One region of the Citrobacter amalonaticus genome, then DNA from elsewhere that is predicted to be linked to it. Evidence: predicted binding sites of a transcription regulator. Region 1 holds the regulator's gene; the other holds the start of a gene.

Region 1 (14,641 bases):
GCGGTAGGAGAGCGGCACATACTGGGCGAAGAATTCCGCGCAGGCGCAGGTCAGGCCGACCGCCGTTACCAGACAGGCGATGAAGATCAGCGCCGCCAGCAGCAGGCTACCCGCACCGCCAAAGGTGTGCTGAACATAGGCATGCAGGATCGCCGCGCCGTTCGCCGACTGATCGACCAGCGTGGCGCTGTCAGATCCGAGACGGAACAGCGCCAGGTACAGCAACGTTAATCCTACGCCCGCCATCAGGCCAGCCCAGACGGTATAACGGGTCAGCAGACGCGCTTCGGTCACGCCGCGAGAACGGGCGGCGTTAACAATAACGATGCCAAAAACCATCGCGCCCAGCGTATCCATCGTCAGGTAACCGTTAACGAAACCATTGGAGAATGCCGCCGTCTGATAGGCTTCCATGGCATGACTGATCGGGCCGGCAGGCCAGATGATGGCCGCAACGGAGAGCACAATCAGCGCCAGAATCTTCAGTGGCGCCAGGAAGTTACCCACGGTATCCAGCAGTTTGCCCGGATAGAGCGACACCAGAATGACAATGGAAAAATAGACCACGCTGTAGATAAACAGCGGCAGCGTCGAGTCGCCGGTCAGCGGGGCAATGCCCACTTCAAAAGAGACCGTTGCGGTACGCGGCGTAGCAAATAACGGTCCGACGGCCAGATAGCAGACGGTCGCCAGCAAAACGCCAGCCACTTTACCGATAGGGGTACTCAGACTGTCAACGCCACCACCGACTTTCGCCAGCGCGATAACGGTCAGCACCGGTAGCCCAACAGCGGTGATCAGAAAACCGAATGCCGCCATCCAGACGTTTTCGCCTGCCTGCAAACCAACCATTGGAGGAAAGATGATGTTCCCTGCGCCGACGAACAGCGCAAAAGTCATAAAGCCCAGCGCAATAATATCGCGCGATTTTAACTGATGGGTCATAAAGCTTACGGCCTGTGGATGTGGTGTTGATTAAATTAACGTAGTGTCTTTCCCTGCGGGAAGAAACAGCGGTTTTTTTAAGCCATTCCAGAGGGATATATCCCATAACCAGGAAAGCAAAGAATAGTTTTTCGATTTACCGCCTGAATACAGTCAGTCTGACAGCATCTGGGGCGCAATTTAAACGCTTATAACGTTTTAAAGCAAGGAGGGATCCAAAAACCGGAAGATTATAGCGATATCAAATCTCACACTAGTGTAAAACACCATACTAAAGAAAAAGTCATGGCTTATCATGCGAACAAAAAACAACCAGACGTTGATAAATTCAGCAGAGTTATCTTAGCCGCAAAGAAAATAAGCCAGCATTAGCTGGCTTATGGAAAGAAAACCTTACGATTGCACTTTAAGCACTTTTTTTGGCAATTAATCGTTCCGGCAGCACAAAACTAAAGCGCGTCCCTTTACCCGGTTGACTGTCGATCATCAGGCGACTTTCGTGATGATTCAGCGCGTGTTTAACGATAGCCAGTCCCAGTCCACTGCCGCCCGTTTGCCGCGATCGCGCTTTATCCACCCGATAAAATCGCTCTGTTAACCGTGGGATATGTTCCGGCGCAATGCCCGGTCCGTTATCCTCCACGCTAAACTCCGCGCCGTGCGGCGCCGCATACCAGCGGACGGTGATATGGGTTCCCGCTGGGGTATGGTTCACCGCGTTATACACCAGGTTGGACATCGCGCTACGCAGTTGCTCTTCATTCCCCAGTACTTTCAGCTGGTTATCCACCTCAAAACTGAACGTGTGCTTCTGCTGACTGAGCGTCTGCGCCTCGCGTTCAACCATCCGCAGCATCATAGGGACATCGACCTGCTCATTGAGCAGAAGCGTCGGGGCGGCTTCGATTTTCGACAGCGTGAGCAACTGTTTCACCAGTCCTTCCATGCGCGAGGTCTGGTCGCGCATCGTTAACAGCGCTTTTTCGCGCGTTGCCCCTTCCAGCGTTTGCTCGTGCATCATTTCAAGATAGCCCTGCAACACCGTGAGCGGGGTACGCAGTTCGTGGCTCACGTTGGCGAAGAAATTGCGTCTCGCGCCTTCGAGCTGGTGCATCTGGGTCATGTCGCGCGCCACCATCAGCAGTTGCTTATCGGTATACGGCATGACGCGGATTTCCAGGTGTCGGCCGGTATTAAGCACCAGATTTAACGGTCGGCTGAAATCCCGCAACTTGAGGTACTGCGTAAACTCCGGATAACGCAGCAGGTTCAGGATGTTCTGTCCGCTATCGTCCGGCCAGCGTAAGCCCAGCACCTGTTGCGCCAGACCGTTACACCAGAAGATCCCCCCCTCTTCGGTGGTCAACACCACCGCATCGGGCAGCGACTCCGCCCCGCTGCGAAAGCGTTTAATCAGATTGCCCAGCTCACGACGACGCTTTTTATTGCGCAGTTGCATCTGATGCAACCCATACAGCAGCGGTTCCCAACTGCCTCGTCCCGGCGGCGGCGTCATGCTTCTGTCGACCCACAGCCACCATGAGAGGCGTAATAAATTCCAGAAATGCCAGATAAGCAGTCCTGTTACCGATGCCAGTAAAAACCACGGCAGGTAACCCAAAAATGCACTTAGGATCAAGGTCGGGATACAGCAAAGTATCAGCTCCAGCACCAACCTTTTCCATGACAGCCGTTCCAGCACGGGTCACTCTCCCTTCAGAGCCAGGCTCTTGTTCTTGCCTTTCAAAAACGGGTCGAAAAACGATACCCTGTCCCGCGAACCGTCTGCACCATCCGATCGTGGCCGCTGGCTTCCAGCGCCTTACGCAGACGGCGAATATGCACATCAACCGTGCGATCCTCAACGTAGACGTTGGTGCCCCAGACGTGATTCAGCAGTTGCTCACGGCTGTAAACCCGCTCGGGATGCGTCATAAAGAAATGCAGGAGTTTAAATTCCGTCGGCCCCATATCGAGCGGGTTTTCGCCGGTCATCACGCGGTGCGAGGTGGGATCCAGGCTTAGCCCCTGCATCTCAATGACCTCTTCCACCGCCATCGGCGAAATCCTACGCATCACCGCTTTGATGCGGGCAACCAGCTCTTTCGGCGAGAACGGTTTGGTAATGTAGTCGTCCGCGCCGGTTTCCAGGCCGCGTACGCGATCCTCTTCTTCCCCTCTGGCGGTCAACATCATGACCGGAATATCCCGGGTCATCGCTTCACGCTTGAGGTGTTTAATAAACTGTAGACCAGAACCACCAGGCAACATCCAGTCAAGGAGGATCAAATCCGGCCAGGGTTCATTAAGCTGGTTCACCGCACTGTCATAATCTTCAGCTTCAACGGGCTGAAAGCCATTTTGCTCAAGCACGAAACAGACCATTTCGCGAATTGGAGCTTCATCTTCTACGACCAGAATACGTCTCGCCATGATTTGCCCTGTTATATAAGTTGCTTATCATCATCTGTCTTAATGCGGCGCCATTATGCGTCAGTTTTATGACAGATTTATGAAAATGCGTGCTGACGTTAACCTTAGGTTGTTGATTTATGACACCCGAGAAACGAGATATTACAGCCCCCGAATGGTTATAATCCCCTTTATGCTTTTTTGCCATGGAACCGTTATGCGCATCCTTCACACCTCTGACTGGCATCTGGGACAAAATTTCTACAGCAAAAGCCGTGCCGCTGAACATCAGGCCTTTCTTGACTGGCTGCTGGAAACAGCGGTTGAGCAACAGGTGGACGCGATCATCGTGGCAGGCGATATCTTCGATACCGGCTCACCGCCAAGCTATGCCCGCGAGCTCTATAACCGTTTTGTGGTCAACCTACAGCAAACGGGCTGTCATCTGGTGGTATTAGCGGGAAATCATGATTCCGTCGCCACGCTGAATGAATCCCGTGAGATTCTGGCGTTTCTCAATACCACGGTTGTGGCCAGCGCCGGTCACGCGCCGCAGATCCTGCATCGTCGCGATGGTCAGCCCGGCGCGGTGCTGTGCCCGGTGCCATTTTTACGCCCACGCGACATTATCAGCAGCCAGGCGGGACTCTCTGGCCAGGAAAAACAACAGCATTTACTGGGTGCCATCACCGACTATTACCAGCAGCAATACGAGGCCGCCTGCGCGTTGCGTGGCGATCTCGCCCTGCCGATTATCGCCACCGGCCACCTGACTACCGTGGGTGCCAGCAAAAGTGACGCCGTGCGTGACATTTATATTGGCACGCTGGATGCTTTCCCGGCGCAAAATTTCCCGCCTGCCGATTATATCGCACTGGGTCACATCCACCGGGCGCAGAAAATTGGCGGTACGGAGCATATCCGCTACTGCGGCTCGCCCATCGCGCTGAGCTTTGACGAATGCGGCAAAAGCAAATACGTGCATCGGGTGGACTTCCAGGACGGCGCATTAACCAGCGTCGAGGAGCTCACTGTTCCGGTAACGCAACCGCTGGCTGTGCTGAAGGGCGATCTTGCCGCCATTACCGAACAACTGGAGCAGTGGCGTGACAGTCCGCTGGAAACCCCGGTCTGGCTGGATATTGAAATCACCACCGATGAATACCTGCATGACATGCAGCGGAAAATTCAGACGCTGACGGAAACACTGCCCGTTGAGGTGCTGTTAGTTCGCCGCAGTCGGGAGCAGCGCGAACGCATGTTGAGTAACGAACGCCGGGAAACGCTGAGCGAACTGAGCGTGGATGAAGTATTTACCCGCCGTCTGGCGCTGGAAGAACTTGAGCCGCCTCAGTGTGAACGCCTGACATCACTTTTTCACCGCACACTACAGACACTGTCCGGGGAGCATGAGGCATGAAGATTCTCAGTCTGCGCCTGAAAAACCTCAACTCGCTGAAAGGGGAATGGAAGGTCGATTTCACAGTGGAACCCTTTGCCAGCAACGGACTGTTTGCGATTACCGGGCCTACCGGGGCGGGAAAAACCACTCTGCTCGACGCGATTTGCCTGGCGCTGTACCACGAGACGCCGCGCCTGAATACCGTGTCGCAATCGCAGAACGATCTGATGACCCGCGATACGGCGGAATGTCTGGCGGAAGTGGAGTTTGAAGTCAAAGGCGAAGCGTATCGTGCGTTCTGGAGCCAAAACCGGGCGCGCAACCAGCCCGACGGTAATTTGCAGGTTCCGCGCGTTGAACTGGCGCGCTGTGCCGACGGGAAAATCCTTGCCGATAAAGTGAAAGACAAACTGGAGATGACGGCGGAACTGACCGGGCTGGATTACGGCCGCTTTACCCGCTCAATGCTGCTCTCACAGGGGCAGTTCGCCGCCTTCCTCAACGCTAAACCGAAGGAGCGAGCGGAACTGCTGGAAGAACTGACCGGCACGGAAATTTACGGCCAGATTTCCGCTCAGGTTTTTGAGCAGCACAAAAGCGCACGCACCGAACTGGAAAAATTACAGGCGCAGGCCAGCGGCGTCGCGCTGTTAGCGCCAGAGGCGTTGCAGACGCTGACAGAAAGTTTGCAGGCACTCACTGACGAAGAGAAACAACTGGTCGCCCAACAGCAGACAGGACAACAGCAACTGAACTGGCTGACGCGACAGCGCGAACTGCAGGCCGACGCGAACCAGCGTCAGCAAATGCTGCAGGTTGCACAGGAAGCGCTGGAAAACGCCCAACCACAGCTGGCAGCGCTCAGCCTTGCGCAGCCCGCCAGAGCGTTGCGCCCACTGTGGGAGCGCATTCAGGAGCAATCTGCTACCGTTTCCCGCACTCGTCAGCAGATTAACGAAGTGAATGCTCGCTTACAGAGTAGATTCACGCTTCGCAATCACATCCGCCGCCAGGCTGAGCGGCAGTCCACTGCCCTGCTCGCCACGCAACAGACGCTAAGCGAGTGGCTAAACGAACACGATCGCTTTCGCCTGTGGAGCAACGAGTTAGGAGGATGGCGCGCCCTTTTTGCTCAGCAGGCCAGCGATAACGTTCAACTGGCAAAATGGCAGCAACAGCAGGTCAACGACAGCCGCAAGCTGGAATCGCTGCCGCCGGTGACGCTCAATCTGACGGCGGATGAAGTCGCTGTTGCGCTGGCGAAGCATGCGCAACAGCGCCCCCTGCGCCAGCAACTGCTTTCGCTCCATGGTCAGATTGTTCCCCGACTGACGCGTTTGAGTCAGCTTCAGGCGACGATGACGCATAACAAACAGGAACTGGCCCGACTCAACACCCTGCTGGAGGCTAAACGCCAGCAGTATAAAGATAAATATCAGCAGTATCAGGATGTTAAAACGCTCTGTGAGCAGGAAGCACGGATCAAGGATCTGGAAAGCCAGCGTGCGCAGTTGCAGTCCGGCCAGCCCTGCCCGCTTTGCGGTTCCACCACCCATCCTGCTGTCGCGGCGTATCAGGCACTCGAACCCGGTGTTAATCAGGCGCGACGCGATGCGCTGGAAAAAGAAGTCAAATCGCTGGCCGATGAAGGCGCCACCCTGCGGGGACAATCAGAGGCCGTCAACCAGCAGCTTCAGCGTGATGAAAGCGAAGCGCAGGCGCTGGTTAAAGAAGAGCAAGCGCTCACTCAACAGTGGCAAGCCACGATCGGCGCACTGAACGTCACGTTACAGCCGCAGGAGGATATTCAACCCTGGTTGATGGCGCAGGATGAACACGAGCAGCAACTCTACCAGCTCAACCAGCGCCATGATCTACAAGCGCAAATTACCGCCCATGCGCAACAGGTGGCGCAGTTCCGCCAGCAAATCGACCAGCGCCAGGCGACGCTGGCAGCCCAGTTAAGCCGCTATACGTTGTCACTTCCTGAGGAAGGCAGCGAGGAAGCATGGTTAGACGCGCGCGCGGCGGATGCACAAACATGGCAACAGCGGCAGACGGAGTTGACGGCGTTACAGGCGCGCATCGCGCAACTCACCCCGCTGCTCGAGACGCTGCCCGTCGCCGATACCGACGCTGAAGATGATGCAAGCGTGACGCTGGAAAACTGGCGTCAGGTTCATGACGAGTGCGTGTCGCTGCACAGTCAATTGCAGACATTACAGCAGCAGGAGAAGCAGGAAACTCAGCGCGCTGCCGATGCGCAGGCGCAGTTCGATGCTGCGCTTGAGCACAGTATATTTGCCGATCAGGCGGCATTTCTTGCCGCGCTGCTGGATGACGAGGCGGTCACGCGTCTGGAACAGCTAAAACAGTCGCTGGAAAATCAGGTTCAGCAGGCACAGACGCTCGCCGCACAATCGGCGCAGGCGCTGGCGGCACATCAGCAACAGCCGCCAGCGGGTCTGGATCCCACACAGTCGATTGAGCATGTTCAGCAAACCGTGGCGCAGTTAAACGATCGGGTACGCGACAACGCCACGCGTCAGGGCGAAATACGCCAACAGCTAAAACAGGACAGCGACAATCGCCAGCAGCAGCAGACGTTGATGCAAAAAATCGACAACGCGATGCAACAGGTTGAAGACTGGGGCTACCTGAATGCGCTGATCGGCTCTAAAGAGGGGGATAAATTCCGCAAATTCGCCCAAGGGCTGACGCTGGATAACCTGGTCTGGCTGGCGAACAACCAGTTGACCCGTCTCCATGGTCGCTATCTGCTACAGCGCAAAGCCAGTGAAGCGCTGGAACTGGAGGTGGTCGACACCTGGCAGGCCGACGCCGTGCGCGATACCCGTACCCTTTCCGGTGGCGAAAGTTTCCTGGTCAGTCTCGCACTGGCGCTGGCGCTCTCCGATCTGGTCAGCCACAAAACGCGCATTGACTCGCTGTTCCTTGACGAAGGCTTTGGCACGCTCGACAGTGAAACGCTGGATACCGCCCTTGATGCGCTGGATGCGCTCAACGCCAGCGGCAAAACCATTGGCGTGATTAGCCATGTGGAAGCGATGAAAGAACGGATCCCGGTGCAGATCAAGGTGAAGAAAATCAACGGACTGGGCTACAGCAAACTCGACAGAATGTTTGCCGTAGAATAACGAATCGCTTTCGGAGCAACGTATGTAGCACGATCGTCAATACACAAAGACGGATAAGGAATGGCAATACGGCAGACTTATCCGCAAGCTATACACTATTGGCTGCGGTTTTCGCAGCCGTCGCGCTTAACCCGCGCTTGAAATAACGGCAGGTGGTATGAAAAAGGCGATTTTCGCATTGGCGCTGGGGACATTTGGCCTCGGCATGGCCGAATTCGGCATTATGGGGGTATTGACGGAACTGGCACGCGATGTCGGCATATCAATTCCGACCGCCGGGCATATGATTTCGTATTACGCCTTTGGCGTGGTGCTGGGTGCACCCATCATCGCCCTCTTTTCCAGCCGCTTTTCCCTCAAGCATATTTTGCTGTTTCTGGTGACCTTATGCGTCATTGGCAACGCTATCTTCACCCTCTCCTCTTCTTACGCCATGCTGGCGATCGGCAGACTGGTTTCAGGCTTTCCGCATGGCGCCTTCTTTGGCGTCGGCGCGATCATTCTGTCGAAGCTCGCCCGACCAGGGAAAGTGACTGCCGCGGTGGCCGGTATGATCTCCGGCATGACCGTGGCGAATCTGGCCGGGATCCCATTAGGGACGTTTCTCAGTCAGGAATTCAGTTGGCGGTATACTTTTCTGCTGATCGCGGTATTTAACATCGCGGTGATTTGCTCCATTGCCTTCTGGATCCCCGATCTTCGCGATGAGGCAAAAGGCAGACTGCGCGAGCAGTTTCACTTTCTGAAAAATTCCGCGCCCTGGCTGATTTTCGCCGCCACGATGTTCGGTAACGCTGGCGTGTTTGCCTGGTTCAGCTACGTTAAGCCCTACATGATGTACATCTCGGGCTTCCCGGAAGCGAGCATGACCTTCATTATGATGCTGGTCGGGTCAGGAATGGTGTTGGGAAATCTGCTCAGTGGTCGGCTATCGGGCCGGTTTTCGCCGCTCAGCATTGCCGCAACCACGGGTTTTGTTATCGTCCTCGCCCTGTTGCTGCTGTTCTTGCTGGGAGATATCAAACTTGCCTCGCTGACGTTCGCCTTCATCTGCTGCGCAGGACTGTTTGCGCTCTCCGCGCCCTTGCAAATCCTGCTACTGCAAAATGCTAAAGGCGGTGAAATGCTGGGCGCGGCGGGCGGACAAATCGCCTTTAATCTCGGTAGCGCCATCGGCGCGTATTGTGGAGGGATGATGCTGACGCTGGGCTTTTCTTACAACTATGTGGCGCTTCCTGCGGCGCTGCTGTCATTTTCCGCCATGTCGTCGTTATTGCTGTACAGCCGCATGAAACATAAATCCGATCCGGCAGTAGTAGCAGGCTGAGAGCCTGCCACGCACCGGGCACGATTCTGGGTAATAACCTTATTTCTGCGGCCACAGCCACGCCGCGCCGCGCACGCCGCTGGAGTCACCGTGCAGAGCCTTACGTACCGGCGTTTCACACTCTCCACCGAACACAAACGGTTTAATCAACTGCGGTATCGTTTTGTACAGGCGGTCAATGTTGCTCATTCCGCCGCCGAGAACGAAAACATCCGGGTCGAGAATATTCACCACATGGGCCAGCGATTTCGCCAGCCGCAGCTCATAGCGGCTGAGCGCCAGTTCTGCCAGCGCGTCTTGTTCCTCCACCAGGCGGATAATTTCACTGCCTTTTAGCGGGTTACCGCTCAGGCGATGGTAATCGGTGGCAAACCCGGTGCCGGAAATAAACGTCTCAATGCATCCCTGTTTTCCACAGTAGCAGGGGACTTCTTCACGGTAGCGAAGCTCATCCTCGTCCATCCACGGCAAAGGGTTGTGCCCCCACTCGCCCGCCGTCCCGTTGCCACCAATGTGCGCCCGACCGTAGAGCGCCACACCCGCGCCGCAGCCGGTGCCAATAATCACTGCAAAAACCGTCTGCGCCCCGGCGGCGGCGCCGTCGACCGCCTCAGAGACCGCCAGACAGTTCGCGTCATTCGCCAGACGAACATCACGCTGCAGACGAGCGCTAAGGTCCTTATCAAACGGCTGTCCGTTCAGCCAGGTGGAGTTAGCATTTTTTACGACACCGGTGTAAGGCGAAATGGAACCCGGGATCCCTATCCCTACCGTCCCCGTTTGCCCGGTGGTCTGCTCCGCCATCGCCACCAGTGTGGCAATGGTTTCGATGGTTTGCTGATAGTCATTTCGCGGCGTCGGCAGACGATGGCGGAACAGTTGCTCCCCTGCCTCACTGAGCGCGATCACTTCCGTTTTGGTGCCGCCTAAATCAATACCAATACGCACACGGTGTTCCTCTTTTTTTGGGAATATCAACAGAGTAGAGCGAGGGATTGGGAATGGCAATGCAAGCCTGCCCACAATTCGTTACTATACGCGCTGGATTTAACGACAAGGCCGTGGAAATTATCATGCTGTGGTTCAAAAATTTAATGGTTTACCGTCTTAGCCGCGATATTTCATTGCGTGCCGAGGAGATGGAAAAACAGCTAGCCTCAATGACGTTTACCCCTTGCGGTAGCCAGGATATGGCAAAGACGGGCTGGGTGCCGCCAATGGGATCGCACAGCGATGCGTTGACGCATACCAATAACGGCCAGATTTTGATTTGCGCGCGTAAAGAAGAGAAGATCCTGCCTTCTCCGGTGATCAAACAGGCGCTGGAAGCGAAGATCGCCAAACTGGAAGCCGAACAGGCGCGTAAGCTGAAGAAAACCGAGAAAGACTCGCTGAAGGATGAAGTGCTGCATTCGCTACTGCCGCGCGCCTTTAGCCGCTTTAGTCAGACCATGATGTGGATCGACACCGTAAACGGGTTGATCATGGTGGATTGCGCAAGCGCGAAAAAAGCGGAAGATACGCTGGCGCTGCTGCGTAAAAGCCTCGGTTCTCTGCCGGTGGTTCCACTGGCGCTGGAAAACCCGATTGAGCTGACGCTCACCGAGTGGGTGCGTTCTGGCTCCGTGGCTCAGGGCTTCCAGTTACTCGACGAAGCTGAACTGAAAGCCATGCTGGAAGACGGCGGCGTGATCCGGGCGAAGAAACAGGATCTGGTGAGCGACGAGATCGCCGTCCACATTGAAGCGGGTAAAGTGGTGACCAAGCTGGCGCTCGACTGGCAGCAGCGTATTCAGTTTATGATCTGCGATGACGCGTCGATTAAACGGCTGAAATTCAGCGACGAGCTGCGCGATCAAAACGAAGATATCGACCGGGAAGATTTCGCCCAGCGTTTCGACGCGGACTTTATCCTGATGACCGGTGAACTCGCCGCGTTGATTCAGAATCTGGTGGAAGGTTTAGGCGGCGAAGCGCAGCGCTAAACGAAGATTCCCTCTCCACACGGAGAGGGAAAAATATTACAGATAGCGACAAAGATATGAGGTCGGTTCTGCGACCTGTAAATGAAACTCGCTATGGCCCGGGACGTTGAATACCTCTCCTGCGGCATACACTTTCCATTCGGTGGCATCCGGCAGTAACACATTCAACGCGCCGCTTACGACCGTCATCTCCTCAGGCTCCGCGGTACCGAAGGTGTATTCACCTTCCAGCATCACACCCACACTGGCACGGCCAGTACTGCTGCTGGTAAAGCCGATTGATTTTACTTTGCCGGAAAAGTATTCGTTACTTTGAAGCATAAACGGGCCCTGTCTCGTTGGTAAATTGACAACCAATATAGGGGGCAGCCCTTTGGCCTGTCACGCAAAATTAAACCAGCAGTTCTGAAGCCAGTCGCGCAATCAGCACATTAGAGAGCAGCACCGGGACATCGAGCGATTTTTGCAGGACATCGCGGTGGCGCTGATGAAAACCCAGGGAGTCGAGCATGATGACATCCGCCCCCTGTTCCAGCAGATCTTTCCCGGCTTCAATCAACTGCTGGGTACTGCCGTGAACCGGATTCGCCAGCGAGAACAGCGGCGGCGACTGTAAAACCTGCCATTTCTCCGCTTGATCGGCCATCAGATCTTCAACCGGCACAATCACCCCCACCTGGTGACCATCGACAATTGAGGCCACCAGCGGTGGAATAATACGCAGCGGCTCAAGCAGAATGCTGTTACGGGCGGTCATGCTGGCAATCGACACGGTACTCATCAGTAAAATGACGTCGTAGCCCTGGTTATCCAGCACTTCGATGACGCTTTGCAGATCGCGTTCCACTTTCTGCCGTGAAACATAAGCCAGTTCATTATCGTTAAGCAGGGTTAACAGCGGGTCTTCGTCAGATTCCAGCGCATATTCCGCCAGAACGTCATCACGACTCATTTTTCCGAGCAAACTGTGATGGGTGATATGTTGTTCGTCGATGTACTCAGTCAGAAGCGGTAAGACTTCACTCATGGGTACAACACCGATTGTGAGGATAGCCAACGACGCACTCATTTTTTCCACCTTCTTTTTTACTTCGTCGTTTATTCCCGGGCAAATGCGCTGCACCACTGCCGACACTTACCTTTGCAAATGCAAAAAAGCGTAGCAGGCGCAGCACAAGTCGCTGTGTAAAGATTCCAGATCATTCCAGTAATAGATTGTTATTGTTTGATGTTAGTTTTCAGGTACAACGATTCATCGGTGAAAAATGTGATGCAGGTTGGGTTTATACTCGCTCAGATTCCATTCCGAGCCGTTCAGTCGTCAGGTTTTATCCGGGTCTTCGTAACGGGCTTTCGCATCCATCGCTTCCTGCGCGCTGGGATGCTCGCTGATTAACGAATCCGGTTTCGGGTGATCGGCGCGCAACTGGTACCAGGTGACCGTCTGTCCCGGCGTTCCTTTCTCAATGGTGACAATATACGCTTCGCGTGGATAAGGCGGTTTGGTTGGCATAGTGCTTCCTTCTGTCGAATGAAGTTTAAGTATAGACCCCGCCTTGTTTGCACAGCGCGCTCTGCGCCAGCCTGCGCTGAATTTCAGAAATCACCTGGTCAGGTGAATTCGCCGCGTCAATGATGAAATGGGCCGCCTCGCGATACAAAATATCCCGCTGTTGCAGCACCTCTTGCACCTCTTCGCTCAAAGGTTTACCGGTCAGGGTGGGACGCAACTCCTCTTCAGGCGAGGCCTCAAGACGATTCACCAGCGTCGGGACCGGCGCGCTTAAATAAATGACGATGCCGTTATCCCGCATAAAGTGGCGGTTATAGTCAGTGAGAATGATTCCCCCACCGGTCGCCACCACCGTTGACGGTGCAGTCACCGCCTCCAGCGCAGCCGTCTCTCTGGCTCGAAATCCCGGCCAGCCTTCTCGCTCGACGATTTCCGCGACGGTCATTTGTACCTGCGACTGCAGCCATTGATCGGTATCGACAAACCGACAGCCAATTGCCGTAGCCAGCGCCATGCCAACCGTTGTCTTTCCACAGCCGCGTGGGCCAACAAGATAAAGCGGTTGCGTCATAGTGGGCGTTCCCCAGAAGGCCGCAAAGCGGCAGGATCAGATGTCATTAAAGGAATAATCATACCATCAAACTAGTACAGCGTTAAGTGTAAAGAATTTATTCCACAAAAAGTGAAAATATCAATCTATGCCCTACTATATCAAGAAATAGCGCTGAGGAAAGTGTAAAAAATAAATTACATTCACGCTTTTCTGCGCTGAACTTCCAGCCACCACTTTTCCAGTTCCGCCGCAAAATGCTGACGATCGCGCGCAGAGAGGCTATCCGGCCCCCCCGTCTGGATCCCGCTGGCGCGCAATGTATCCATAAAATCGCGCATCGTCAGACGTTCGCGAATGGTCGATTCGGTATAGCGCTCACCGCGCGGATTGAGCGCCGACGCGCCTTTTGCCAGCACTTCGGCGGCCAACGGGATATCGGCAGTAATGACCAGATCGCCCGCCGTACACTGGCGCACAATCTCGTTATCCGCCACATCAAATCCCGCAGGCACGCGCAGCGTACGGATATACGGCGACGGCGGCACGCGCAGGCTCTGGTTCGCCACCAGAATCAGCGACATTTGCATGCGTCCGGCGGCACGATAGAGGATCTCTTTAATTACGTTCGGACACGCATCCGCATCCACCCATATGGTCATACTGTCTCCCGTCTCTTGTGCAATCGGCTATTGTCTCGTGCTTTTGCGCTGCGGCAAAGTGCTGTTTATCCTTCATGCGTCTTTCAATCCGCGCTAAGCTAGGCTTTATCAAACAAAACAACAACTATCACCCATAGGGAGTGACGAGATGGAGAAGAAAATCGGTTTTATCGGCTGCGGTAATATGGGGAAAGCGATCCTCGGCGGTCTGATTGCCAGCGGTCAGGTGCTTCCTGGCCAGATCTGGGTCTACACCCCTTCCCCCGATAAAGTTGCCGCGTTGCACGATCAGTATGGGATCAACGTCGCGCAGTCCGCCCAGGAAGTCGCCCAGGTGGCGGATATTGTTTTCGGCGCCGTGAAGCCGGGCATTATGATCAAAGTGCTCAGCGAGGTAACCTCCAGCCTCAACAAAGAGTCGCTGGTGGTTTCTATTGCGGCAGGCGTGACTCTCGATCAACTCGCCCGTGCGCTGGGACACGACCGGAAAATCGTACGCGCGATGCCAAACACGCCGTCGCTGGTTAATGCCGGGATGACCTCAGTGACGCCAAACGCGCTGGTTACCCCGGAAGATACCGCGGATGTGCTGAATATTTTCCGCTGCTTTGGCGAAGCCGAAGTGATTGCCGAGTCGATGATTCATCCGGTGGTTGGCGTCAGCGGTTCCGCCCCGGCATATGTTTT
Region 2 (14,641 bases), 1.7 Mb from region 1:
CCACGTTTTTGCGTCTCCTCCACGGCGTTGATCATTTTCTCCAGGTTTTCCAGACGATCGCCGCCGTCGCGGACATCGCCAATCGCCACCGCGTCCAGCACGGTGGTAATACCGCTGGCGACCATCAGCGCGTCGTGGCTGCTCATTGCCGAATGAGCAGGCCAGTCCACTTTCGGGCGTGGGGTAAAGAATTTGTCGAGATTATCGGTATGCAACTCAATCAGCCCCGGCAGCAGCCAGCCGCCTTCGCCGTCCAGCGCTTGCGGAAGACGGCTCTGACTTTGTGCAAAGGCGCGAATCACGCCATCCTGCATTTCCAGCGATCCCTGCACCACTTCATCTTCCAGCACCAGCTTTACATTGTTGATAATCATGGTGTTGTTCCCATCAGGTGCAGACGATCCGCCACGCGGTCGCGCACAGTTTGATCGTGAAAAATGCCGACAATGGCCGCACCGCGCGCTTTCGCCTCTTCAATCAGCGCCACCACGGCGGCACTGTTTTTGGCATCCAGCGACGCGGTTGGTTCGTCGAGTAACAGAATCGGGTAATCGACGATAAATCCGCGCGCGATATTGACGCGCTGTTGTTCACCGCCGGAAAAGGTTGACGGGGCGAGGTGCCACAGGCGTTCCGGCACGTTCAGACGGGTCAACAGGCTTGCGGCTTTGGCGGCGCACGCCTCGCGCGGTTCGCCGAGATCCAGCAGCGGTTGCATCACCACATCCAGCGCGGAGATCCGCGGGATCACCCGCAGAAACTGGCTCACCCAGCCGATCGTGGCGCGGCGGACTTCCCGCACTTTGCGCGCCGGGGCCTGCACCAGATCCACCCATTCGTCGTGATGGCGAATGTGAATGTGCCCCTCATCGGGCAGATAGTTGGCATACAGCGAACGCAGCAGCGTGGATTTCCCGCTGCCGGAGTGGCCATGTAGAACGACGCATTCGCCGTTTTTGACTTCCAGCGAGGCATTTTGCAGCACCGGCAGGCGCACGCCGTTTTGCTGGTGGAGCACAAAGGTTTTACTGACGTTTTCAACGCGGATCGCGTTCATTTTTAGCCTCTTTAAGCATTTGTGCATTCGATTGCCTGATGGCGCGTTGCTTATCAGGCCTACAAGCGATGCCGACCCGTAGGCCGGATAAGGCGCAGGCGCCATCCGGCAAAACAAAAAATCAGTTCTGCAATACGGACGACACCAGCAACTGGGTATACGGATGATGTGGATCGTCGAGCACACGGTCGGTTAATCCACTTTCCACCACCTGACCCTGTTTCATTACCAGCAGACGGTCTGCCAGCAGGCGCGCCACGCCTAAATCGTGGGTGACAATCACCACCGCCAGATCCAGTTCCACCACCAGCCCGCGCAGCAGATCCAACAGTTTCGCCTGGACGGAGACGTCGAGGCCGCCGGTCGGCTCATCCATAAACACCAGCTTCGGGTGGGTGACGAGGTTGCGGGCGATCTGCAGACGCTGCTGCATGCCGCCGGAAAAGGTGGTCGGGAGATCGTCGATACGAGAAGCCGGAATTTCGACCTCCTCCAGCCAGCGCTGGGCGGTGGCGCGGATCTCGCCGTAGTGGCGCGCGCCGGTCGCCATCAGGCGTTCGCCGATATTACCGCCCGCCGAAACTTGACGACGCAGGCCGTCCAGCGGGTGCTGATGTACCACGCCCCATTCAGTACGCAGCAGGCGGCGGCGGTCGGCTTCGCTCATGGCGTACAGCGAACGGTTCTGGTACTGAATCTCGCCTGACTGCGGCGTCAGGCGCGAGGAGATGGATTTCAGCAGAGTGGTTTTGCCGGAACCGGACTCCCCGACAATGCCCAGCACTTCGCCAGGCCACAGGTCAAAGGAGATATCGCTGAAGCCTTTGCCCGGCGCGTAGAGATGGGTCAGGTTATTAACCGAAAGCAGCGGTTGCGTCATTGGCTGAGTGCCTCGCTCTGTTGGCGGCAGTAGTCGGTGTCGGAGCAGACAAACATGCGTTTGCCGGTGTCATCGAGCACCACTTCATCAAGATAGCTGTGCGTTGAACCGCAGATGGCGCAGGGCTCATCCCAGGTCTGTACGGTGAACGGATGATCGTCGAAATCGAGACTTTCCACGCGGGTATACGGCGGCACGGCATAGATACGCTTTTCGCGTCCCGCGCCAAACAACTGGAGGGCGGGCATCATGTCCATCTTCGGGTTGTCGAATTTTGGGATTGGCGACGGGTCCATCACATAGCGTCCGTTGACTTTCACCGGGTAGGCGTAAGTGGTGGCGATATGGCCGAAGCGGGCGATATCTTCATACAGCTTCACCTGCATGATCCCGTACTCCTCCAGCGCGTGCATAGTGCGGGTTTCCGTTTCACGAGGTTCGATAAAACGCAGCGGTTCAGGGATCGGCACCTGAAAGATCAGGATCTGATCTTCCGCCAGCGGCGTTTCCGGGATCCGGTGACGGGTCTGGATCAACGTGGCGTCTTCCGTGCGCTCGGTGGTATTGACCCCGGTGACGCGTTTGAAGAAGTTGCGGATCGATACGGCGTTGGTGGTGTCATCCGCGCCCTGATCGATAACCTTCAGCACGTCCGGTTCACCAATCACGCTGGCGGTAATCTGGATCCCGCCGGTTCCCCAGCCGTAAGGCATCGGCATCTCGCGGCCACCGAACGGCACCTGATAGCCGGGGATGGCCACCGCTTTGAGGATTGCGCGGCGGATCATGCGTTTGGTCTGCTCATCCAGATAAGCAAAGTTGTAGCCGGAGAGGTTAGTGGTCACGAGCGGCCTCCTGTTGCAGGCGTTTGAGCAGTTCCAGCTCGGCCTGGAAATCGACGTAGTGGGGGAGCTTGAGGTGCGAAACAAAACCCGCTGCCTCGACGTTATCCGCGTGCGCCAGCACAAACTCTTCGTCCTGCGCCGGTCCCGTGACCGTTTCATCGTAATCGGGTGCCTGTAGGGCTCTGTCTACCAGCGCCATTGCCATCGCTTTGCGTTCGCTCATGCCGAACACCAGTCCGTAACCGCGGGTAAAGTGAGGCGCATCGTTGTCCGGGGCGATAAAGCCGTTGACCATTTCACATTCGGTCATCAGCAGTTCGCCGACGTTGATCGCAAATCCCAGTTCTTCCGGTACCGTTTCCAGCGCAACGTAGCCACTGCGGATTTCGGCCGCGAACGGGTGATTGCGCCCATAGCCGCGTTGGGTGGAGTAGGCCAGCGCCAGCAGATAGCCCTCATCGCCGCGCATCAGCTGTTGCAGACGTGAGGCGCGGGAACAGGGGTAAACCGGCGGCGTGCGGGTGATGTCATCCGGCGTGGCGCCGTTATCTTCTTCGGGCTTCGCCAGCCCTTGATTCGCCAGCAGCGAAAAGACATGCGGGGCGGCGTCCTGCGTACTTTCTGCAGTCCGCAGCGGCGGCGTTTCGCCATTCGCCAGCAGCGTAAAATCGAGCAGACGATGAGTGTAGTCGTAGGTGGGCCCTAACAGCTGTCCGCCCGGAATATCCTTATAGACTGCGGAGATACGGCGTTCCAGGCGCATTTCCGCGCTGTTCAGCGGCTCGCTTACCGCCAGCTTTGCCAGCGTGGTGCGGTAGGCGCGCAGCAGAAAGATGGCTTCGACGTTATCGCCGCTGGCCTGTTTGAGCGCCAGCGCCGCCAGTTCGCGATCGGCAATGCCGCCTTCGGTCATTACGCGATCAACAGCCAGATTCATCTGCTGTTCGATCTGCGCCACGCTCAGTTCGGCAACGGTATCGTCGCCCCGGCGTCGCTGCTCCTGTAACGCGTGGGCGTTGGCTATCGCCTTTTCGCCCCCTTTGACGGCTACGTACATCAGCACACCTCCACATGGGTGGTTCGCGGAATAGCCAGCAGCCGTTCACCGCAGGTGAGGATGAGGTCAACGCCCAGCGGGAACGGATGCGGGCGTTCGGTAAGTTCGTGGATCAGGCACTCTGGCAACTGCGGTGCGATCATTCGCTCTTCGGCGATACCTGCCCCGGTCAGGCGTAACATCCGCCCGCCGCTCAGGCTGGAGACCTGCACGATCAGCGTGGCGCTGGTCTCCGGCGCGACGGCGGAACCGGCGGAGAGGGCATTAAGCTGTTCGCTGCTGATGCGCTCGTCGGCCACGGCAAAGGCCGCCAGTTGGGGTTGTTCGACCATCGGGGCATTGGTGTGAAAACGCAGGTTCTGGCTGGCGATATCATTATTCATCGCAGGCGACAGCCAGACCGGCGTATCGCCGTCGACTAACGTCAGCAGGACGCTGGTGGTCGCCAGATTCAACGGCTGCCAGCCGTGTTTCAGTTGATGCAGGGCAACAATCACTCCCGGTTCGCTCATCGCTTTCAGCAGACGGCGAAAGCTTTGTTGGGCGTCCTGGACGGGCAGGGTAAAGGCGGTCTGTAGGGTCATTCGTTATCTCCGCGTACCAGCGTAAAGAAGTCGACCCGGCTGGCGTTGACTTCGGCGCGACGGGCGGTGATTTCCGCATCGCGTTCTGCTTCCAGCGGGCTAATTAAGGTTTCCATCAGGTTCTGGAAATGCGTTTGTTCCTGCAGTAACGCGTCGATGACGGCGCACTGCTCGGCGTGATGTTTGTTGCGTCCCAGCAGGTAGCTGTAACCCAGCGTGCCGCTTTTCAGGCGAACCACTGCGCGGGTCAGCGTGGTGTCCCCGGCAAAGAAGCGGTTGCCGGTGCCGCCCATGCGCGCCTGAATTTGCATCAGTCCGCTTTCCGGGGCGCGAATCAGTTCATATTCTGGTGCCAGTTTTAACACCTGGAGTCGCGCATTCAGGGCATCGGCCTTGCTGTAAGCCAGCGCGCGCATCCAGCGCTGGCGGGTGGCGGTATCGAAATGCATTCAGTGCTCCATAGTGAATTCGATCATGTCGGCGCGGGTCAGGCTGACGGAATACTCCATCGCACGTTCCTCGCCTTCACGGTGGTTCAGGGTGCGCACGCAGAGCAGCGGCGCCATGTTGGGGATTTCCAGCACCTTGCTCTCTTTGGCCTGCGCACGCCGGGCGCTGATGCGCGTCTGGGTGCGCTTGAGCGTCAGGCCGGACTGTTCGCGCAAGTAGTCGTGCAGCGAGCCGTGGTTAAAACCTTGCAGCAGCGGCCAGAGGGTCAGGTCGGAAAAGTAATGTTCGATCAGACACAGGGCGATGCCGTTTACCCGTCGCAGGGTGCGCAGGTGAATGACGTTATCGCCCTCCTGCACGCTGAGCGCATCGGCAACGTGACGGGAGGCCGGGCGCAGTACTGCCAGCAGTTTTTCGCTGGTGGGATGGCTTCCCTGATCCAACAGGTTCTGACTAAAACGAGCCTGGGCGTTAAGCGGATAATCGAACGGGCGCATCAGCACCAGTACGCCGACGCCCTGACGACGCTGGACCCAGCCGCGCTCAACCAACTGGTCGATGGCGCGGCGCAGGGTGTGGCGATTAACCTCATAACGCGCGGCAAGCTGATGCTCGGCGGGCAGATAATCGCCGCAGCGGTAATGTTGACGTAGCTCCTGCTCTAGTCTCGCGGCAATCTCCTGATAACGCGTTGGATAACTGGTCGGATGTGTAGACAAGTGCATAGCAATCAATGCCTCGCTAATCAGATAAAGTGCTTACGTAAACGCTGGGAAAGAAAATCCAGCAGGCTGACGGTCACAATGATCAACACCATCAGGGCGCAGGTTTGCTGGAACTGGAAACCGCGAATCGCCTCCCACAGCGTGACGCCAATGCCGCCTGCGCCCACCATCCCGACGACGGTTGCTGAACGGACGTTGGATTCAAAGCGGTACAGCGAGTAGGAGATCAGCAGCGGCATCACCTGGGGCAGTACACCGTAAAGAATCTCTTCGATTTTGTTGGCGCCAGTGGCGCGAATACCTTCAACCGGGCCAGGCTCAATGGCTTCCACCGCTTCGGACAACAGTTTGGAGAGCACGCCGGTAGTGTGGATAAACAGCGCCATGACGCCGGCAAACGGACCGAGGCCGACAGCGACCACGAATAGCATCGCAAACACCATTTCGTTGATGGCGCGGCAGGCATCCATCAGACGGCGCATTGGCTGGTAGATCCACCAGGGCACGAGGTTGTCGGCGCACATCAGGCCGAAGGGAATGGAGAGGATCACGGCCAGCGCGGTACCCCAGACGGCGATTTGCAGGGTCACCGCCATTTCACCAAGATAGTCCTGCCACTGGCTAAAATCGGGGGGGAAAAAGTCGGCGGCGAAGGTCGCCATGTTGCCGGAATCCTGAATCAGCGTGAGCGGGGCCATTTCGGCGCCTTTCCACGACACGACCAACACGGCAAGCAGAATGGCCCAACTCACGAGCGAGAACCAACTGCGCTTTGGCGGGGCAACGGTGATGGTTTGCATGTTTAACTCCGTGCGTAGGTTATTGCCGGATGGCGGCTACGCCTTATCCGGCCTACGTTTGTCGGCCCGGTAAGCAAAGCGCCACCGGGCATCAGGTTTACTGCACCGCTTTAGTGACGCTGGTCATGGCGCTCAGCGCCGCGGTCAGACGGTCAAGATCGTCCAGTTGCGCTTTAATCGCGGAAGATTTGCTGGTCTTCTCTTCGGCGTTCAGTCCCTTGTTGTCCTGCACGCCCTGCATCTCTTTAAACAGCGCGAGCTGGCGAATCGGCACCAGTTGCAGGTCGCTGGAGGCGCGGAACGGCGCCCAACCCAGGCGTTCCAGCACGGTTTTTTCTTCTGGCGTTTTGCCGTAGTTCATGAAGAAGTCGTACACCTTGTCCTTGGTGGCTTCAGAGAGGTTCTTACGCCAGACGATCGGATCGCCCGGGATCAGCGGCGACTTCCAGATCACCTTCAGCGCTTTCAGCTTGTCCGGCGCGGACGTTTTCAGCTTGTCGAGGTTCTCGGTGTTGTTGGTGGCAACATCCACTTGCTTGTTGGCGACCGCAAGAGCGTTGGTTTCATGACCGGCGTTGACGGTGCGTTTGAAGTCGCTGGCGGTAATATTGTTTTTCGCGAAGACGTAATAGCCAGGGACGAGATAGCCGGAGGTGGAGTTAGGATCACCATTACCGAAGGTGAGATCTTTGCGTTTGGCGATCAGATCGTCGAGGTTGTTGATCGGACTGTCCTTGTTGACGATCAGCACGCTCCAGTAACCCGGCGATCCATCGGCGGCGACGGTCTGGGCAAACACTTGTCCGTTAGCGCGATCCACCGCTTCCATTGCCGAGAGGTTACCGTACCAGGCGATATCAACTTTGTTAAAGCGCATGCCCTGGATGATCCCGGCGTAGTCCGGGGCGAAGAAGGCGTTCACTTTCACGCCCAGTTTCTTCTCCATATCCTTCAGGAACGGGTCCCATTGGGGCTTCAGGTTTTGCTGTGATTCGGTCGAAATAATGCCAAAGTTCAGTGCTTTTTCCTGCTCTTCGGCATGGACCGGGCTGAGCAGGGTGCTGAGACTAAACATGCTGGTAAAGGCCAGCGCGGCAACTGTCTTATAGCTCATTTCCATTCCTCATTGTGGGGATGTCAGGCAGCCTGTGCGTTCTGTTCGACGCGGTTCATGCTGCGGTAGAGATGGTCAAATCGTTCGTTATCAAAGAGCTGGCTGCTGCCGTCATAGAAGACGTGTCCCTGACGCAGCGCGACAATGCGTTCGCAGTAGCGCAGGGCGTAATCCACCTGATGCAGCGTGACGACGACGGTAATGCCGTCGGTCTGGTTAATGTCGCGCAGGGTGTCCATCACGATGCGCGCGGATTCCGGGTCCAGTGAGGCAATCGGCTCATCGGCGAGGATCACTTTGGCCTGCTGCATCAGCGCCCGGGCGATGGCCACGCGCTGCTGTTGACCGCCGGAGAGCGTTGAGACGCGCTGCCAGGCAAAGTGCGCCATCCCGACGCGGGTCAGTGCCTGGAGCGCGCGCTGTTTCTGCTCTGCGCTAAACCAGCTAAAACAGGTGCGCCAGAACGGCGTGCTGCCGAGCGCGCCAATCAGCACGTTCTCCAGCACCGTCAGGCGATTCACCAGATTGAACTGTTGGAAGATGTAACCGGTATGCGCGCGGCTTTTGCGGATATCGCGCGCCAGTCGGCCTTCGTGTTGAACGGTGCGACCGAGTAGCTCGACGCGGCTACCTGCTGATTTATCACCGATAATCAAACCGCTCAGATGACGTAAAAGGGTGGATTTGCCGGAACCCGACGGCCCAAGCAGAGCTACCATCTCACCGGAACCGATGTTCAGATCAACCGCATGCAGCGCCTGATGCTGATTGAACGTTTTGGAGAGTTTCTCGACGCGAATGATCGTTTCCATGATGCGGCCTCTCTAAAAAAAGTGGCCCCATCGTGGCGGATCAATATGACGTTTGGGTTAAGGGGACGTTACCTGCCGATGAAGAGTTAAGGTGAGTTTGATGACAGGACGGGAGGCACGCCTCCCGTGAGGTTACTCGGTTGGCTGGGGTTGTTTGACGACGTTGATCATCCACGGTACGCCGTAGCGATCGCTGACTTTGCCAAAGCCATGCGCCCAGAAGGTTTCCTGCCAGTCCATTTCGATTTGACCCTCTGCGGCGAGATTGTCAAACCATTGCTTCCCTTCGTTGACATTTTGCGTGTCAAGGACCAGCGTGAAACCTGAATAATGGGCGTTTCCCGTTGGGATGCCATCGCTCATCATGATGTCGCTATGGGCAATGCGTACATTGGCATGGGCGATAGCGGTATCGGGGAATGTCATTCCGGACGGGCAACCGTCTTCGCTGTCCTGCGCCGGTTTGGGCATTTCACCGAAGCTGATTTTATAAAGGAGTTCTGCACCCAGCGTCTTTTGATAATACGCGATGGCGTCGGCACAGTTTCCGGCAAAAGAGATGTAGGGACTTAACGGCATAATCTTTACCTCAGGTAAGAGAAGCCAGTTAAGTGTAGTTATCACAGGCCCGGTAAGCGAAGCGCCACCGGGCAATTTACATCAGTTCTTTTTCACGAATTCTGATTTCAGCTTCATCGGGCCAAAGCCATCAATTTTGCAATCGATGTTGTGGTCGCCTTCCACCAGACGAATGTTTTTCACTTTCGTGCCGATTTTCAGCATTGAAGAGCTGCCTTTGACTTTCAGATCTTTCACGACGGTGACGCTGTCGCCGTCAGCCAGCAGATTACCGTTGGCATCTTTCACGATCAGTTCGTCGCTGTCATGCGCTGGTTCTGCATCGTTCCATTCATGGGCGCATTCCGGGCAGATGTACATGCCGTTATCTTCGTAAGTGTATTCGGAGTTGCATTGTGGGCAGTGGGGTAATGACATGTCGATTTCCTCAAAAGTCAGCAAGGGCAAAAGCGCCCAAAAAATGGCAGATTGCCGAAAAAGGACGCAATTATACACAAAATCCTTAACGTTGTCGGGACTACTCTGTTTTTAAGGTAAATACCGTACTGTGACCGTAACCTGTCTGCCAGACAGAAAAAACGCGCTAATATTTTTAAGGGAAATTGCTACCGTTTGTTATTTGAGATAAGGTGACGAGAAATATTCGAAATAATTGGCTGAGCGAATTTTAGTTAGGGTTCGTTTACATCACCTTCCCCCTTATTTCTGGTAGGTGAAATTAACCAAAACTGGCCTGGGTTTTTATAAAACTGAACTACGCTTTTTTACTTTCTTATGCCACTGAGTGTTATTCAAAAATAGTAATTAAAATAATAACTTCATCAATATCAGTAGATTAATTAATAAATTCTTTTTCCATACGTAATTATTAAAGCCGAGCATTCACTAATAAACGAAACGGCTAAATAAAAGCAATAAAAATTTGCGTTAAGGAAACATTTTTTATGTACACACAGACAATATATGAATTGAGCCAGGAAGCGGAACGCTTGCTGATGCTCTCTTTAGAGCATCTTAAGACCGTAAAAAAAATGCCAACGGCCACTCTGGAGGACGCTTCCTCATTAAAGAGTGAGGATGACTTCAACGTTCAGCCCATGCATTTCAGTACCCGGGGTGCCGAGGCCCAGCAGGCCACGCTGAACAATGAGTTGCGAAAAATCTCGCGACTGGAAATGGTACTGGCGATCGTTGGCACCATGAAAGCGGGAAAGTCGACGACGATCAATGCCATTGTCGGCACGGAGGTGCTGCCCAATCGCAACCGTCCGATGACCGCGTTGCCGACGCTGATCCGCCATACGCCTGGTCAGAAAGAACCGGTGCTGCATTTTTCCCACGTTGCGCCCATCGATGCGCTGATGAAAACACTGCAAGAGAGCATGCACGCCTGCGATCGGCAGAATCTGACGCAGGTGTTGGAAATTGATAAAGACATGAACGGCCTCATGCAACGCATCGAAAGAGGGGAAGCGTTTGAGCGCCATTACCTCGGCGCGCAGCCGATCTTTCACTGCCTGAAAAGCCTTAACGATTTGGTGCGCCTGTCGAAAGCGCTGGACGTCGATTTTCCCTTTTCTGCCTATGCGGCGATTGAACATATTCCGGTGATTGAGGTGGAGTTTGTGCATCTGGCGGGGCTGGAGAATTATCCGGGTCAACTGACGTTACTGGACACCCCCGGGCCAAACGAAGCCGGGCAGCCGCATCTGCAAAAAATGCTCAATGAGCAACTGGCTCGCGCCTCCGCCGTTCTGGCGGTGATGGACTATACGCAGTTGAAATCGATTTCTGATGAAGAGGTGCGTCAGGCCATTGCCGCGGTAGGAAAATCGGTGCCGTTGTATGCGTTGGTGAACAAATTCGACCAGAAAGATCGCAACAGCGATGATGAAGAGCAGGTGAGGGCGCTGATTTCCGGTACCCTGATGAAGGGCTGTATTAATCCGGCGCAAATTTATCCGGTCTCCTCGATGTGGGGATATCTGGCCAATCGGGCACGCCATGAGCTGGCAAACCACGGTCATCTGCCGGATCACGAAGAGCAGCGCTGGGTACAGGACTTTGCTGAAGCCGCGCTTGGTCGGCGCTGGCGAAGCGCCGATCTGGATGATATCGAACACCTGCGCCATGCGGCAGATTTGCTGTGGGAAGATTCGCTGTTTGAACAGCCGATCCAGACCTTAATTCATGCCGCCTATGCTAATGCGTCGCTGTATGCGCTGCGTTCCGCCTCGCATAAATTGCTGAATTACGCCCACAGCGCCCGCGAATATCTGGATTTCCGTTATCACTGTCTGACGGTGGCCTTTGACACGTTGCAGCAAAATATCGTGCGTCTGGAAGCGGATATGCAGCAACTTAAGGTGAGCCAGGACAGCGTCAGTGACGAAATCCACCATGAAGTCGGGCTGGCGCTGGCGTCGGCCAACGACTTTCTCAACCAGCAGCAGGCCACGATCTTGCGTAACATCGAGACCTTTTTCAGCCGCGAACAGATCCTGAAACTGTCGCGTGGCGATAGCTGGTCGCCGCTGCCGCAGGCGGAGATTGACGGGGAGATGTTGGTGCTGCATGACGAAGCGCAGGCGCAGGTGATCCTCAGTAAGCTACGTTCCGCCTGTGAGGGCGTCCTGCTGGCGGCGCAGGAAAACATCAGCCGCGACCTGGCGATGCGTTTTGAACAACTGAAAGCCACGCTCAGCCGGTCACTGAACGAGGCAATGCGCCCTATCGAAATGCGGGTGAAAGAGGAGTTGAGCCATGCGGGGTTTCGCCCCCGAATCAGCTTTCCGGCCTTTCACGCGTCCATGTTTAACTTCACGACGCGCCAGTTATTCAGCGATGCGATTGCCCAGCAGGACCACGTCGAAAGTGACGAACCTCGTGTAAGCGGGGTGCGTGAAACCTTCTCCCGCTGGCTGAATCAGCCGAACTGGAGCTGGAATGACTATGTCGAAGCGAAGACACGCTATCTGATTGATATTAATGCGCTACACCAGAGCCTGGCGGAGTACGTCAGCCACTTCTGCCAACAAATTCGTAAAGCTTTAGCCGCGCAGGTCGATGTTTCAGTTACGGCAGGACTGGCAACGTTTTTTGCCGATTTCTCATTGTGCCTGGCGGGATTACAGGAGAGCCTGCGCGAGAGTTTGCTGGTTCGTCAGCAGAATGAATCGGCTGTTCAGAGTCTGAGTCAGCAGTTGCAGCACAGTATTGCCGCCACCGCCTGGATTTATGAAGACTCTCGCCTGCTCCGTGACGACATTCAAACCCTTTTTGTGGCCGAACACACATGACAAACGCGTTACTGGAAGGCCCCGGACGGACGCTGGAGTGTATCCACCCAAAGTTTATGGTCGATCTGGTTCAGGGAGAAGAACCGAAACGGGCAGGCGGCACGTTGCAACAGCAGCAGTTTCGCGAACGTCTGACGCAGGAGATTCTGTCCCAGACGCAGTTACGGGCGTGGGCGATGGCCGGAATGTTCAGCGAACATCTGATGATGCGCCTGAAGCTGGTGGAAAAGCTGGCGGGTATGCTCGATCCGGGGCATCTGGCGCTGACGCGGATCTCTGCGCGACTGCAGGTTCTGCAACAGACGGATCTCTCTCGCGGACCGTCCATCCCAGGGCTGGTTCAGCAACTTAACACCCTCAGCGAGTGGTTTCGCCAGCGCAGTGCCTGGAAGGAGAAGGCGCTGAGCCAGCGTGGCCTCACGGTCCAGGCCGGGGAACACAGTGAACAGGTGTTTACTCGATGGTTGGCGGGGGCCTATGAGGGATGGTCGCTGCCGGGGCGGTGTTTTATTGCGCTTGAAGAGTTGCGTTGGGGACCGTTTGGCGATGCCTGTCGTCTGGCGAATCCGGACGTGGCGGCGATGCTGAAAGATAATCTCCGGGCGATGGCGACAAACTATCTGGCCCACAGTATCAATGCCGCGCCGACGACGCGTCACTATTATCATCAGTGGTTGAGTACCACCGCCGGTTCAGGCGAATACAGCGACATGCTGAGCTGGTTGGGAGACTGGTGCGAGGCGGATAAACATCCGGTGTGCTGGTCTGTGACGCAACGCTGGCAGACGGTTGCGTTGGGTATGCCGCGACTCTGTTCGGCAAAACGGCTGGTGGATGCGATGGTCGAAGAGGTGTTTCCACCCTCTCCCCTTAGGTTTTGAGAGGAGAGGGCTGATGATTAGTGGTTTGCGGATTCCGCTGTCGCTTCTTCCGCCGCTACAGGCGCCGGTAGCCTGGCGAAGCGTTTGGCGTAGAGCGCGGTAATAATCGGCACCAGAATCGCCGTGACCACTACGCTGGCGGCGACCAGCGCCGTCGCGGAGGCGGCGACCGGTTCAAACGCCGGGTTGATTTGCGCGATGATCACCGGGTTGGCAACGGCGGCACCTGCCGCAGAGGACGCCGCGACACCTGCAGTACCATTACCACCACCGATCACACGGTCAGCAATGATCAGCGGAATACCGGTGATGACAATAACCGCCACACCCAGCAGGATGCCCAGCAGACCAGTATCAACAATCACGCCCAGGTTAATGGTGTTACCCAACGCAAAGCCGAAGAATGGAATCAGTACCGGTGTTGCTTTGCTGAAGAACGCACGCAGATCGTGGTCAAGGTTGCCCAGCGTAAAGCCGATCAGGAACGGCAGTACCGCGCCGATAAAGTGATGCGGTTCAAAGGAGCCCAGACCCGCCGCGCCCAGAATCACCATCGTCATCAGCGGACCGGATTCCAGAGACATCAGAACGAACGCGCCGGACTCTTCTTTCGTACCGTACTGGTTCATCAAGCTGGCATACAGACCGCCGTTGGTCATATCCATTGCGGATACAATCGCCAGTACGGAAAGACCGGCAAAGAAACCGGTCTGAATACCGGTATCCGGAATAAACGAGGCGGCAATCATTGCCACTGCCCACGCCACCGCAATTTTAGTAATCACCAGCGTACCGGATTTACGCAGGACCGTACCGGTTGCGCGTAAATCAATTGATGCACCAATACAGAAGAACCACACAGCAAGAATCGGTACCGTGCCGGTAATCATGCCTTTTGTAAAGGAACCAAAATAAGCACCGGTATTCGGCGCCAGGGTATTTACAACCGCACCCAGCAGCAATGGAATCAACATCATCCCACCAGGGATGCGTTCAATGGTGGCTTTAATTCTCATAAATGTCCTCACTTCTTGCCCGTGGAACATACGGGTAAGGTGGCAAAAAATATTAAAATTCAGAAGGTTGTATCTAACAAGAAGGCAGGAAAACCTACATTCTCTTTATGTTCTACGTAGCGATTGCACCGTGTATCGGCGTTTTTCGCTTCCCGGTGGTATTGCAACGACTATTATCTTGCATTCATTGGAATGTTGATTCAATCAAAACGAAACGCTGTTTTAGTTATCTTTGTCACATAATCAATGTAAACATTCCAGCGCGATCTGAATATTTAAAATTACCGTAAAGAAGTTGTGAAAAATGAGAGAGTATTACCTGGCAGAATAATAATAACAGCAGTGACTTTTTATTAAGCAAGCACTACAAAATAGAGATCGAAAACGTAAAAAAGAACAACTCTGCGCGTTAAAAAAAGAGACTCAGGATCACCTAATTTACCTCCGTTGACGAAACCTAAACATATATGTGAAGTTGATCACAATTTTAAACACTGGTAGGGTAGATAGCTCATTAACCGCCCAAATCAGGCGTCAACAGG

The links. The regulator PhoB, encoded in region 1, activates phosphate uptake and scavenging genes when phosphate is short. The targets are predictions, from matches to a motif close to CTGTCATAAAACTGNCNNAT.
Region 2: a site for PhoB is predicted at 8,412-8,431, ahead of phnC (phosphonate ABC transporter ATP-binding protein). Genes of this name have one in related genera too.

The regions. Positions count from the first base shown of each region.
Region 1 is NZ_CP014015.2:3,070,193-3,084,833, reverse strand. It holds gene brnQ (branched-chain amino acid transporter carrier protein BrnQ) at 1-945, opposite strand, end outside; gene phoR (phosphate regulon sensor histidine kinase PhoR) at 1,352-2,647, opposite strand; gene phoB (phosphate response regulator transcription factor PhoB) at 2,689-3,378, opposite strand; gene sbcD (exonuclease subunit SbcD) at 3,575-4,777, shown strand; gene sbcC (exonuclease subunit SbcC) at 4,774-7,917, shown strand; gene araJ (MFS transporter AraJ) at 8,075-9,244, shown strand; gene mak (fructokinase) at 9,284-10,192, opposite strand; gene rdgC (recombination-associated protein RdgC) at 10,318-11,229, shown strand; gene ppnP (pyrimidine/purine nucleoside phosphorylase) at 11,266-11,550, opposite strand; gene AL479_RS14805 (AroM family protein) at 11,621-12,298, opposite strand; gene yaiA (protein YaiA) at 12,551-12,742, opposite strand; gene aroL (shikimate kinase AroL) at 12,768-13,313, opposite strand; gene AL479_RS14790 (YaiI/YqxD family protein) at 13,496-13,954, opposite strand; gene proC (pyrroline-5-carboxylate reductase) at 14,103-14,641, shown strand, end outside.
Region 2 is NZ_CP014015.2:1,397,715-1,412,355, reverse strand. It holds gene phnM (alpha-D-ribose 1-methylphosphonate 5-triphosphate diphosphatase) at 1-374, opposite strand, end outside; gene phnL (phosphonate C-P lyase system protein PhnL) at 371-1,057, opposite strand; gene phnK (phosphonate C-P lyase system protein PhnK) at 1,179-1,937, opposite strand; gene phnJ (alpha-D-ribose 1-methylphosphonate 5-phosphate C-P-lyase PhnJ) at 1,934-2,725, opposite strand; gene AL479_RS06750 (carbon-phosphorus lyase complex subunit PhnI) at 2,772-3,839, opposite strand; gene phnH (phosphonate C-P lyase system protein PhnH) at 3,839-4,423, opposite strand; gene phnG (phosphonate C-P lyase system protein PhnG) at 4,420-4,872, opposite strand; gene phnF (phosphonate metabolism transcriptional regulator PhnF) at 4,873-5,598, opposite strand; gene phnE (phosphonate ABC transporter, permease protein PhnE) at 5,619-6,398, opposite strand; gene phnD (phosphonate ABC transporter substrate-binding protein) at 6,496-7,512, opposite strand; gene phnC (phosphonate ABC transporter ATP-binding protein) at 7,536-8,324, opposite strand; gene yjdN (VOC family metalloprotein YjdN) at 8,457-8,903, opposite strand; gene AL479_RS06710 (zinc ribbon domain-containing protein YjdM) at 8,985-9,320, opposite strand; gene crfC (clamp-binding protein CrfC) at 9,848-12,202, shown strand; gene AL479_RS06700 (diguanylate cyclase regulator RdcB family protein) at 12,199-13,083, shown strand; gene kdgT (2-keto-3-deoxygluconate transporter) at 13,101-14,099, opposite strand.